One region of the Shewanella sp. 1311 genome, then DNA from elsewhere that is predicted to be linked to it. Evidence: predicted binding sites of a transcription regulator. Region 1 holds the regulator's gene; each other region holds the start of a gene.
The links. The regulator LexA, encoded in region 1, represses DNA repair genes until DNA is damaged. The targets are predictions, from matches to a motif close to TACTGTATNNNNATACAGTA.

Region 1 (4,265 bases):
TAGTCATAGCAATCATGCCGGTTTTTGGCGCCAATAGACGACCCGTACGTGAGCGGCCGCCTTCGGAGAAATATTCCACCGAATAACCTTTAGCAAACAGTTGATCTAAATACTCACGGAATACTGCGGTATACAGCTTGTTGCCATTAAAACTACGGCGGATAAAGAAGGCACCACCGCGACGGAACATAGGTCCAGCGGGCCAGAAGTTGAGGTTAATACCTGCGGCAATGTGCGGCGGAACCATACCTTGATAGTACAAAATATACGATAACAGCAGGTAATCCATGTGGCTGCGATGACAAGGTACATAGACAATCTCGTGGCCATCATGGTGCAACTGGCGAACTTGCTCGGCGCCTTTAATGTTGATCCCGCTGTAAAGCTTGTTCCACAACCAAGTTAAAAAACGCTCGGCAATACGCACTAAACTATCTGAGTAATCTGCAGCGATTTCATCAAGGTACTCAATAGCCGTCTCGCGCGCTTGGGTCTCAGAAATCTTTTTGTTGGCCGCTTCTTCTTGAATCGCTTTACGCAACGACTCAGATTTGAGCAGCGAATGAAACAATGCTTGGCGATTTGGCAGCACAGGCCCTGTCATCACCTTACGTTGACGGCGGAAATGCACCCGCGCGACCCGCGCTAATTTATGGGCAATCCCCATGTCAGTGCCGTGTTCGTCGGCCATGTATCGCAGAGATACCGCATTTGAAAACTGTACGAAGTTATGTCGACCTAAGAATAGAATCATCAAGCATTTGCGCAGCCAAGTCGGGTTTTCCCGCTCAAACACAGCCGCCTTCATAGTGTCGTCTTCTTTCCCTGGCGTGCGGCCCCAATACAGGCTCACGGGCACCAGTTGAATGTCTAATTCAGGGCGCTCCTTATGCACGGCCAACAAACGCATAAAGCATTCGAGGAAAGGCTCGTTACCGGCACGCTCACCAAACAGCGGCTTACGCCCTTGAAGGCAGACAACCCGAGGCGCAATCACACCATTTGCCACTAAAGGCTCATAGGGGCTCGGTAGTCCTAACTTAGCCGTTATTTCACTCAGGGCAGCGATGTCACTCAGCGATTCCGTTTTCATCACATAAGCAAGGGGTCTGGAGGCATCCAGATTCAGATCGGCAAAGGGATCCTGAGGCACAACAATAGTGTGCACTAAGTGTTTTTGGATCCAGCGTAATGATTTCAACCAAAGAGAGTCGTGTTTAGGCATTATTCTTATGCAATTAAGTACGTTTACTAGCCCGGTAGAATACCAGACTATGGGTAATATTCGCTAATTCTCTCCAACATAGCTAAAAAGTGGTTAATACTTGCGCTGCAAATAATACTGTATATACTAACAGTAACTGTATAGAAAAACAGGAAACACCATGAGACCTTTGACGCCACGCCAAGCTGAAATTTTAGAGCTAATTAAACGAAATATTGCCGATACTGGCATGCCACCCACTCGGGCAGAAATCGCGACCCGTTTAGGTTTTAAGAGCGCCAATGCGGCTGAAGAGCATCTTAAAGCGTTGGCGAAAAAGGGCTGCATTGAGATCATGCCAGGCACATCGCGGGGCATTCGTCTGACTGCGGAAGTCGAAGAAGTAACTGAAACAGGTTTACCGCTTATCGGTCAAGTAGCCGCTGGCGAACCTATTCTCGCCCAAGAACATGTTGAACAGTACTACCAAGTCGACCCCAGCATGTTTCATCCCGCCGCCGATTTTTTACTGCGGGTTAAAGGCGACAGCATGAAGAATATCGGCATTCTCGAAGGAGATTTGCTGGCAGTTCATAAAGTACAACAAGCTAGAAATGGTCAAGTGGTTGTCGCTAGAGTCGACGACGATGTCACTGTTAAACGTTTCGAAAAAAAAGGTAATGTGGTCTATCTACACGCCGAAAATGAAGACTATTCCCCGATTAAAGTGGATTTAGGCTATCAAAGTTTAACAATTGAAGGACTCGCCGTCGGTGTGATCCGTAATGGAGATTGGCTATGAACAAACTACTTGGCAATGCACCCCGCCACCCGGGCTTGTGGCTCGATGAAGTACGTGATGCCGACTATGACTGGCACCATGCACCTATCGCCTGCATGCCAACGAAGACTCAAGGTCGCCAAGAATTAATTCATCTGAGCGCGCAACTCGCCCAGTTAAGCCAACAGGGCCGTTGGTTAGTGCTCATCAACCCGCCGAGTATTGGCTACAAACAAATGCTCGCCAACGCTGGCGTGCGTATGGATAGAGTCTTGCTGGTGCACGCGAAAGATGAAGTGGAAACCCTGTGGGCGATGGAAAAAGCCTTAACAAGTGGTACGTCCAGTGCGGTTATTACTTGGACCCAATCATTAGATGCACGCGATAATCGTCGCCTGCAAATTGTCGCTAAAAGTGCCCGCGCCATGGGCATAGTGCTAGAAGACGTAAACAGTCACTTACATGGCGACGTACGCATTGAGCAAGGTAGCCTCTTCGGCCAACAATCTTTTTTTAGCGCTGTGCATTAAATATTCATTTAATTTTTTACCTTGAAAGCCGCCTCGCCTATGAATGTGAGGCTTTTTTTTGGCAATTTTTCAGACAATTAGATAAATAAGTGATCTTGATCAATATTTAAACAGCAAGTATGGTTGGTTTAGTCGGCGATGATATATCGCCGCCCGTGGCAAATAAATCGAGCCGTTATCGCGTTCAAAATGCCACTAAAAATAGAGAACAGATTTATTTCAGTCGTATGTGCCAGCGTGGCTAATACCAGCAGTAATAATACTTAATTAAAAGTAACAGCCGCCAACGCACGTTGAAGTCAAAAAAGCTTTTTTGGGAACTGAAGAGTTTGCATAGAGTTGAGACTTACTGTGTTGCTCTTCTTTGTAGTTGCTATTCGCAATTGGCAGAGGAGAAGTCTTGTGAAGCAATTGTTGTATTGTTTACTCGTGGTGTTATTCGCACCACCGTTGGCCGCCGCGGACATGCGGTTCAACATGACCCCTGGCGTAACCGAGATCAGTGGCAAGGTTTATCACTTGCACATGACCATCTTGTATATCTGCTGCGCCATTGGCCTTGTGGTCTTTGGCGTGATGATTTACGCCATGATCAACCACAGAAAATCCAAAGGCGCTGTCGCGTCCCACTTTCACGAAAGCACTAAAGTTGAAATCGCTTGGACGATTCTGCCATTTATCATTTTGATCTTAATGGCGATTCCTGCGACAAAAACCTTAATTGCGATGGAAGATCCCAGTGACGCCGATCTGACCGTTAAAGTCACGGGTTCCCAATGGAAATGGCATTACAGCTATTTCGATCAAGACATTGATTTTTACAGCATACTCGCAACCCCTAGAGCCCAAATCGACGGTACCGAAACCAAGGGTGAACACTACCTATTGGAAGTCGATAAGCCGCTCGTACTGCCGATAAATCGCAAAATCCGATTTTTGATGACCTCTGAAGATGTCATCCATTCATGGTGGGTACCTGCTTTTGCCGTGAAGAAAGATGCCAACCCAGGATTTATCAATGAGGCTTGGACTCGCATCGACAAACCCGGTATTTACCGTGGTCAATGCGCCGAACTCTGCGGTAAAGACCATGGTTTTATGCCGATCGTAGTGCAAGCCTTACCCGAAGCCGAGTTTGAAGCTTGGGTAACGGAGCAGAAACAAGCCGCAGGCGCGGCGGCAGAAGCCGCTCAAGCCGCTTTATCACAGACCCTTAGCAAAGATGATCTGATGACCCAAGGTGAGCAAGTTTACCTCGGGCACTGCGCAGCCTGCCACCAGCCCAATGGCGAGGGGTTACAAGGCGTATTCCCACACCTCAAAGGCAGTCCGATAGCAACGGGACCGCTCAGCGGCCACCTTGAAATTGTGCTCAACGGTAAAACGGGTACGGCTATGCAAGCCTTTAGTAAGCAATTGACTGCACAAGAAATTGCCGCTGTGATTACCTATGAGCGTAATGCTTGGGGCAATAATACTGGCGATGCTGTACAGGCCAAAGACGTCAACGAGCACATGAACGGTAGTGCAGGCACACAGGCACCTGCTACCGCACCAGCCAATACGACCCCAACTCCCGCACCTACAACTGAGCCCGCAGCAGTTGTCGACTCCACAACCATAGTGGATCCGGCGAGCCTCCCCACTCTCACCCATGAGGCACTGATGGCCGAAGGTGAAACTGTCTACACCACCACTTGTGCGGCCTGCCATCAGTTGACGGGAGCAGGCATACCACCCGCCTTCCCCG
Region 2 (4,265 bases), 210 kb from region 1:
TACGAATGCATCACTTTCAGCCAGTGCCGGTACAGGTTCAGCAACCACTTCAGGCTCAGTTACCGCAGGGGCTTCTGTGCTGTTGGTGTTTGTTTCTGTAACAGCAGGCGTCGTTTCAGTGGTTTCTGGCTCTGGCGCACTTTCGAGCGTCATTGGCTCAGATGGCGGTGTTTCAGGCAATACAATTGGCGCGTTAGGGATGAGTTTAGGTGAATCTGAGTCACCGCTGTAGTAATAATATCCTCCGGCAGAAAGTAGCACGACGAGCACTATCGCAAAAAGCGCAAAGCGATTACTGCTAGAAGAAGTCTCTTGAGGTGTTATTCTATCATCTTGATTAACTTGCATTTTACATCCTTCGCTTGAGTGTCAAGGTAACTTGGTGAATACATGCAGCTAACATTAAAGTGCAAGAGCGGACTATTGGAATACCGCTGGTTCATTTTGCAAGTTTCCATGCGCTTGTCTATAGCGCTTAGCTGAACATAAACAATTTATTTTGAGTATCGAGGCAGATGTTACTCCTCGGCCTTTCCCCTTTACTGCCTAAGCCTGCACATAGTGCTGCTTGTGCCCGAGCCAACGTAAGATTATCGCATCGACTTTTTCGGGGGCCTGCGCCATCACATGATTTGCCAGTTTTTGAATGTGCGGGATCAAAGCTTGATCGCGCACCAGATCGGCAATTTTCAGCTCGGCCAGTCCCGTTTGCTTAGTGCCAAGCACTTCACCTGGGCCACGAATTTCTAAATCTTTCTGCGCTATGATGAAACCGTCATTACTCTGCCTGAGTACACTCAGTCTTTGGGTGGCGGTATGGCTCAATGGCGCCTTGTAGAGTAACACACAATGGCTTGCGATGGCGCCTCGACCGACTCGTCCGCGCAGTTGGTGTAGTTGTGCTAGACCTAAACGTTCAGGGTTTTCAATGATCATCAGGCTGGAATTAGGCACGTCGACGCCGACTTCAATCACGGTTGTCGCCACCAGTAAATGAATTATGCCCGCCTTAAAATCGGCCATAATTTGCTGTTTTTCGGCACTCTTCAACCTGCCATGCACGAGGCCGATATTGAGCTCGGGCAGGGCGAGGCGCAGTTCTTCGGCCGTGTCTTCGGCGGCTTGGCATTCGAGTACTTCGGATTCTTCAATCAGAGTGCACACCCAGTAGGCCTGACGTTTATCTGTGATGACGGCGTTACGTACCCGTTCGAGCACTTCGTTGCGGCGTGAATCGGCAATCGCCACTGTGGTCACAGGTGTCCGTCCCGGCGGCAGTTCATCGATAATAGAAGTGTCGAGATCTGCATAGGCCGTCATCGCTAGCGTGCGCGGGATCGGCGTTGCCGTCATGATCAATTGATGCGGGTGGAACCCTTGGCTCACGCCCTTTTCCCGTAGGCCTAAGCGTTGGTGTACGCCGAATCTGTGCTGCTCATCTATGATAATTAACGCAAGTTTGTTAAAGACCACATGCTGCTGGAAGATAGCATGGGTACCAATCACCATCTGGGCGGCGCCGGATTCTATGTCCGCAAGGGATTGAGCTCTGACCTTGCCTTTGAGTTTACCCGCTAGCCAACCGACCTTAAGTCCGAGTGGCTCAAACCAAGCGGCAAAGTTAGTTGCATGTTGCTCGGCCAATAGCTCTGTTGGCGCCATCATGGCAACTTGATAACCGTTTTCAATCGCTTGCAGCGCAGCCATCGCCGCGACTAAGGTTTTACCTGAACCTACATCCCCTTGCACTAAGCGCATCATAGGGTGCGGCTTTTCTAAATCTTTGCCTATATCGGCCACCACTCTTTGCTGGGCGCCTGTGGGCTTAAAAGGCAAAGCGGCGAGGAATGGATTGAGCAACTGCCCCGTGGCCTGCATGGTAACCGCAGCGTCTAAATTACTGCGCTGCCTTAGGCGTAACATGCTGAGATTATGGGCGAGTAATTCTTCCTGCACGAGTCGCTGCTGGGCTGGGTGTTGGCCTAACTCTAAATCGAACTGTGAGATCCCCGCAGGAGGTCGATGCAGCGTTTGCAACGCTTGTTTAAGGCTGATGTTGTTTGGTTGTAATTGCGCTGGCAGCAGCTCAGTTAAGCCGCCATCTTCCAGCAATACCAAAGCTTGCTCGGTCAGCTTGAGCCAACTCGCCTGTTTTAAGCCCTCAGTTGTGGGATAAATCGGCGTTAGGGTATCGCTCAGGTGAACATCTTCACCGGGATACACGACTTTATATTCTGGATGCACTATCTCGGCTTGATGGCCGCCACGGCGCACTTCACCGTAGGCGCGGATCATCAAACCATTTTGCATGGCATTACGCTGGGCGACGGAAAAGTTAAAAAAGCGCAGGCTCAAGCTCCCCGTATCGTCACGCACATTGCAGACCAGCATACGTTTGCGGCCTTGAATGATTTGCGTCGATTGGATTTCAGCTTCTATGGTGCCATAACTGCCGGGCATAAGGGCGGCAATCGGATAGATTTGGGTTCTGTCTTCGTAGCGCAGGGGTAAGTGAAACAGCAGATCTTGTACTGTTGTGATGCCGAGCTTTGCGAGTTTCTCCGCGACCTTTTTGGCGACGCCTTTGAGGTCGGTGATCGGAACAAGATCCAATTGCTGCAAGTCGTTAGCACTCAATCACTGTGAATTTATACATATATTAACAGAGAATAAGCGTAAGGCAATCTCAAGCAGAATGAGGGACTTATTTGCTAGCATAACTAACGTCAGTTTGCGGCCCTTAGGTTTCGGCTAAGGCCGCAAAAATTGTCGATATGAACGAAAGAGTAGTTAACCGTGAGCGTGATTACAGCCAGCCCTTTTGTTTGGCGATGCGTGCTGCATCGATTCGGTTGCTAGCATTGAGTTTAGCTATGGCTTCGGAGAGGTAGTTACGCACTGTGCCTTCGGCGATAAAAAGGGTTTCGGCGATGTCGGCGGTGGATTTGCCTTCACTGGCGAGGCGTAGGGCGCGGCGCTCTTTATCGTTGAGTGGGTCGGCGTCACCAATTGCCATCATGGCCAGTTCAGGATCGATGACCCGTTTACCCGCCATAACTTGTTGAATCGCGTTGACTAAGGTTTCCGAGGGCGCATCTTTTAGTAGAAAACCGCCGACTCCAGCTTCGATAGCGCGTTTGATATAACCCGCGCGGCCGAAGGTGGTGATGATCACGACCTTAGTTTGACTATGTTGATCCTTTAACCAAGTTGCCAGTTCTAGGCCTGTGCGGCCGGGCATTTCGATGTCGGTTAGCAAGAGATCAAAGCTTTGCTGTTTGAGTAGGCCTAGGGCCTCGTCGCCGTCACTCGCTTGGGTGATATTAAAGCCTCCCGCAAGCGTGAGGAGTGCCGCGAGTGCGCCTCGCACCATGGCTTGGTCTTCCGCCAATAAAATCTTCATTAATCTGTTGCTCCCTGCAAAGGTAAACTGACGGTAAATGCATATCCCTGTTCGAGATTATAGCTCAAGCTGCCGCCTAAGCTGTCAAGACGTTCGCGTATCCCCGTGAGGCCATTGCCTTCAGCGATAGGTTTACTTGTGCCATTATCTTTGACCTCAACGACTAGCCTATCTGCTTGCTGAATAAAGTCGATAATACATTGGCTTGCGCCGCTATGGCGTAAAATATTATTCACTAGTTCAGTGACAATTAATCCCAGCTGGCTCTCCATTCTGGCGGGCAGTTTAGGGATATTGCCTGTTAGCTCGACACTTACTCCTTTTTCCCTCAATAGTTTACACAGTTGTGTCACGCTATCCGCGAGCCCCTTATGTTTGTAGTCAGATACGGTGTGGCGAATTTGGCTGAGGCTCTCGCGGGCAATTTGGCCGAGTTCATTAAGCTGGATTGTGGCCAGTTGGTATTCTTGTTTTTCCAGCAGTTTTTCGGCCAGTTCCGCCTTAAGCGCAATCGAAGACAAGCTGTGGCCCATGATGTCGTGTAGATCGCGGGCAATGCGTTCTCGCTCAACCATAGCCGCTAAGGTACTAATTTCTTGCGTGCTTTGCTGTTCTTTCAATTTATGTTGATGACGCCTGCGTTCGGCTACGCCAAACATGCCTACACCAAGCACTAATCCTGAGCCGTAAAGCGGAAAGTAGTAACTGTTAAAGTCGTAAATCTCATTGAGGGCAAACAACAGGCCGATTAAGGCGGCAATAGCCAACAGACAGGTTCTGATATGATAAAAAAAGCCAATGAAAAAAGCGGCAAAGGTGAATAGCGAGATAGATCCCGGGTTGATTGGGGTGATTGCTGTGG
Region 3 (4,265 bases), 2.1 Mb from region 1:
ACACGTCTTCACTGTTGGTTTGAGTCAAACGTTTGATGGCGTTGTTGTAACGCTTTTGCAAGATCTCAACAATCTCAGGCCATTTTTTACCTGTGAGCTTCAGATTTAGCGCATCGTATTTAACACGTTGACGCCATAACTCATTGATCTCGGTTTGATCTTTTGGCCATGCAGCATCGTCACGGTCATACTCATAGGCATCGCCGGGGGCGGAGAAGTCCATCTCTTTATCCAGTAGGGATAAAGCATAGACAAAGCCTTCATAACGACGCTTTTGGACGATATCAAACATTTTATAGGCAGGCTCAAGTTCACCAGAACTGAGCATGTCATCGAATTGGGTAGCATAAGGTTTAAAGCTATCGACATCCGCTTGGGTTAACACATTGCGGCGATAGTCTAACTGCTGCAGGTAACGGTCAAAAATTTGCGTAGAAAAGGCATCATCAAGATTAAATCTATGATAATGCGAACGAGTGTATAAGTCCGTTACCCTTTTGCTCGCGACCTTATGTTGCGCTTCCTGCTTGAGAGTGGGTAACTCGCTGATTTGAATCGTGGGTGGTACGGCCCAAGCCGAGAATCCGACAAAAACAGTGGCGATCGAGGTAGCCAAAGTGAGTTTTCGCATCAACAAGTTACTCCGTTTTAAAAAATGATTACAGCAGGATATGTTCTGCTCTAACTTTAATCGTTAGGCCACTATCAAGCTGAACATGAATATCTTCCTTGTTAATATCAGTAATCACACCGGCTACGGGTGTCATACCTAACTTAACATTGACGCGTTGTTTTTTCGTTAAATCAGTCAATTGTGCTTGGACATAATTTACGACTGGCGCTGCAGCTTTAGGCGCAGGCTTAGCAGGACGCTCAGTTTTAGCACGTTGAGGAACAGCCACCTTTTTAGGTGCTTTCTTCGCCGCAGGCTTAGGTGCGAGTGCTGCACGTTTCGCTTTCGCTTTATCCTGACTTTCTTTCAACATGGCTTGAGCATGGTCAATGTGCTCTTGCTCTAACTCGCCGCAAGGTTCGCCATCCAGATTAACGCGTTGTGCGCCAGCTTTAACGCACTTTAAATAGCGCCAGCTGCTGGTGTAACGTCTTAAGGCAACTCTGAGCTGAGTTTTACTGACTTTAGAATCATCAGCCAACCTTTCAGCCAAATCTTGAAACAATCCGATTTTTAATGGCTTAGTTTCACCTTCAGCAATAAAGCACAAAGGAAATGTTTCATACAAATACGCCAAAATTGCATTGGTGTCGGTCAACTTTTCTGTTGATTCCATCATTACTTCCACAGTCAAAAAGGGACATCGATTCGAGGTGATATATATCAACTTCTTACGTGTCGTTTATCTTCGTTAAACTCAATATTGAGTCAACGTACAAATTAGCATCCTAGCCGCGTTTACTAAAGTTAAAAAAAATATACCTTAACAAATTTTTACAGCTCAAAACACTAAGCTTATTCATTGCATGCCAATCAAACCAGCTTAATGCGTGCAGGCGCACATTATAAGGCGCACGCCACCGATTGCGACTATGAATTATGCGTTATTGTACGCAAATTAATCAAATAGGCAGTTTTCAAAACTTTTAACCAGTAATTCCAGCCCCTTTTGGTCTTCTTCGTCGAAACGATCGAAGATTGGGCTGTCAATATCGAGCACGGCAACCACGTTACCTTGAGCACAAACTGGCACAACGATTTCAGAATTACTGGCAGAATCACAGGCAATATGGCCATCAAATTGATGAACATCGGCCACTCGCTGGGTTTGATTGGTGAATGCCGCCGTACCACACACGCCTTTTCCTAACGGAATACGTGTACAAGCCACTTTACCTTGAAATGGGCCTAATACGAGTTGTTCGCCACGCATAACGTAGAATCCCACCCAGTTCAGCTCAGTTAAATTATCATTGAGTAAGGCTGAAAAATTCGCCATTGCCGCAACAAGGTCGTCTTCCCCTTCCAACAAGGCCAAGGCTTGACGGTTAAGTGACTCATAAAATTTCGATTTCATTACATTTCCTAACAATTTTATTCTGCTGCTTCGGTCTTTTTAGCCGTTTTTTTCGCAACAGGTGGATTCGTTGGCGTACTATTAACCTGAACGACACCTTTAAGCAAGTTCGTCAGCTCATCTTTATTGTTAGCAAAATAGAATGCGAGCTTTTCGCCCACGCTTTCATCTATACCTAAATCAGCTTTTTGAATGAAGGGGATAAGGTTATCGGCGATATCGAGCATCTTATCGTAGGCATCAGCCTCCTTCTTAGATGTGAATGTCATCTTTTCAACCCCTTCTCTGACCACGACAAACTGTGTTATTACTGCCATGACTGCCCTCGCACTGTTTTTATATACAGTAACTAGAGTGACATAGATTGAACTTGTGATGCAAGTGTTCTGATTAATCTGATATTATTAGCGTACTTTCGTTGCCAAGATTATAAAGCGCTAGACTGTGCAGAACGGCTGATTAGCACTACACTTTGCACCGATCTCGCTGTTATTACTCCTATTTAGGCTAATATATATTTTTATATGCATGAAAACGCAGCAGAAAATTCAGTAATCCTTTGCCGTTCCTGCGATTTAGCAGTCCGCAAACGTGCCTTGCCAAGCGGTGTCAGAGCCCTTTGCCCCCGTTGCAGCACTGCACTTTATGACACTCCCTACTGCTCTGTAAATGGCATGCTCGCCCTATGTATCTCGGCACTAGTGTTTTATTTTCCAGCCAATTTTTTACCCGTACTCGAAATTCACTTTTTCGGTAGCATTCGCACCACCACGGTTTTTCAGGGCGCGTTTGCGGTATTTGACCAAGGTTATTGGGTCGTTGGTTTAGCCGTGCTTGCCGCCGCTGTGATTGGTCCAGGCTTATTACTGTTGTCGATACTGACGCAGATTTTGATTGTGAAATGGGGACTGAGTCGTCTTTTTTGGCGTAACTCATTAAAGCAATTATTGAAGTTTCATGGCGTATTATCACAGCTCACTATGCTGGAAATTTATGTGATCAGTTTTTTGGTTTCATCATTCCAGCTATCTGATTTTTCGGATATTTATTTTGGCATGGGCACATTTTGCTTCACTATGTTGTTTCTCGTGACTTTGTTTCTTCAACGAGAGTACGACTTAGAGCACATGTGGACGTTATTGGAAGGTCATCGCTGATATGAAGCAACAAGGTAAAGATATCGGCCTGTGTCTGTGTAAGGTCTGCCGCCAGCTCAATAGTAGTGACCTCACCCACTGCCAGCGCTGTGAAGCTGAGTTGCAGGTCAGGGACTATTCCAGCCTGCAAAAAAGTTGGGCTTTGTTGATTACCGCTGCCATCTTGCTGGTACCAGCGAATATTTACCCTATCACTATGCTGACCAACCAAGGGCAAGTGCGGCACGACACGATTTTTTCGGGCATTTTGCATTTAGTGCATTCAGATATGTTACCCATTGCCGTGATAGTTTTTACTGCCAGTATTTTAGTGCCATGGATTAAAATCATCGGCTTATCCATTTATCTGTGTGCGATCAGCTTTGATATTCCGATTTCAAAAAAGAAATTGATGGTGGGTTTTCACATCATCGAATGGATTGGTCGTTGGTCAATGCTCGATTTATTTGTCATCTCAATCACAGTGGCATTAGTGAATATGGGACAACTACTCGACGCGAAACCCGCGCCTGCCGCGACCGCATTTGCCTTGGTTATTCTGTTAACTCAGTTAGCCGCAAAAGTGTTAGACACTCGTTTACTCTGGGATCGATTGGAACCTCAAGATGACACAAATTGAATCGCCGAAAGTTGTAAAGAAAAAACTCTTTTCGCCCATTTGGCTACTGCCTATTGTCGCGTTGGCATTGGGTGCGTGGTTGGGCATTAAGAGCATTAAAGAATCGGGCGTTGAAATTCAAATTCACTTTCCGAGCGCCACTGGGATTGACGTAGGTAAAACCTTAGTCAAATACCAAGGCTTGACTGTCGGTAAAGTCAAAGACATAGGAATAGATGAAGATCTCAAGGGCGTAAACGTTAAAGTCATGATGGACTACCGTGCTAAGCCTTTCTTAAATAAGGAAACTCTCTTCTGGCTGGTCACCCCTAAGGCCAGTATCACAGGTGTTGAAGGCTTAGATGCATTGTTCTCAGGTAACTACATTGCGATTCAACCGGGTAAAGGCAATGCGTCAACCTTCTTCGAGGCTGAGCGCCAACCGCCGCCGATGCAAATCGGCTCAGAAGGTGTGATGGT

Region 2: recG (ATP-dependent DNA helicase RecG) is a predicted target of LexA. The motif match lies at 2,639-2,658, and genes of this name have one in related genera.
Region 3: AC5YB3_RS21670 (YebG family protein) is a predicted target of LexA. The motif match lies at 2,359-2,378, and genes of this name have one in related genera.

What each region holds. Positions count from the first base shown of each region.
Region 1 is NZ_CM181686.1:2,814,626-2,818,890, reverse strand. Features, by position in the region: gene plsB (glycerol-3-phosphate 1-O-acyltransferase PlsB) at 1-1,225, opposite strand, end outside; gene lexA (transcriptional repressor LexA) at 1,386-2,006, shown strand; gene AC5YB3_RS12665 (cell division inhibitor SulA) at 2,003-2,515, shown strand; gene coxB (cytochrome c oxidase subunit II) at 2,918-4,265, shown strand, end outside.
Region 2 is NZ_CM181686.1:3,026,631-3,030,895, forward strand. Features, by position in the region: gene AC5YB3_RS13640 (DUF3014 domain-containing protein) at 1-348, opposite strand, end outside; gene recG (ATP-dependent DNA helicase RecG) at 547-2,622, opposite strand; gene AC5YB3_RS13650 (response regulator transcription factor) at 2,807-3,403, opposite strand; gene AC5YB3_RS13655 (sensor histidine kinase) at 3,403-4,265, opposite strand, start outside.
Region 3 is NZ_CM181686.1:4,926,075-4,930,339, reverse strand. Features, by position in the region: gene prc (carboxy terminal-processing peptidase) at 1-631, opposite strand, end outside; gene proQ (RNA chaperone ProQ) at 660-1,289, opposite strand; gene AC5YB3_RS21675 (GAF domain-containing protein) at 1,572-2,030, opposite strand; gene AC5YB3_RS21670 (YebG family protein) at 2,048-2,347, opposite strand; gene AC5YB3_RS21665 (paraquat-inducible protein A) at 2,555-3,187, shown strand; gene AC5YB3_RS21660 (paraquat-inducible protein A) at 3,189-3,806, shown strand; gene AC5YB3_RS21655 (PqiB family protein) at 3,793-4,265, shown strand, end outside.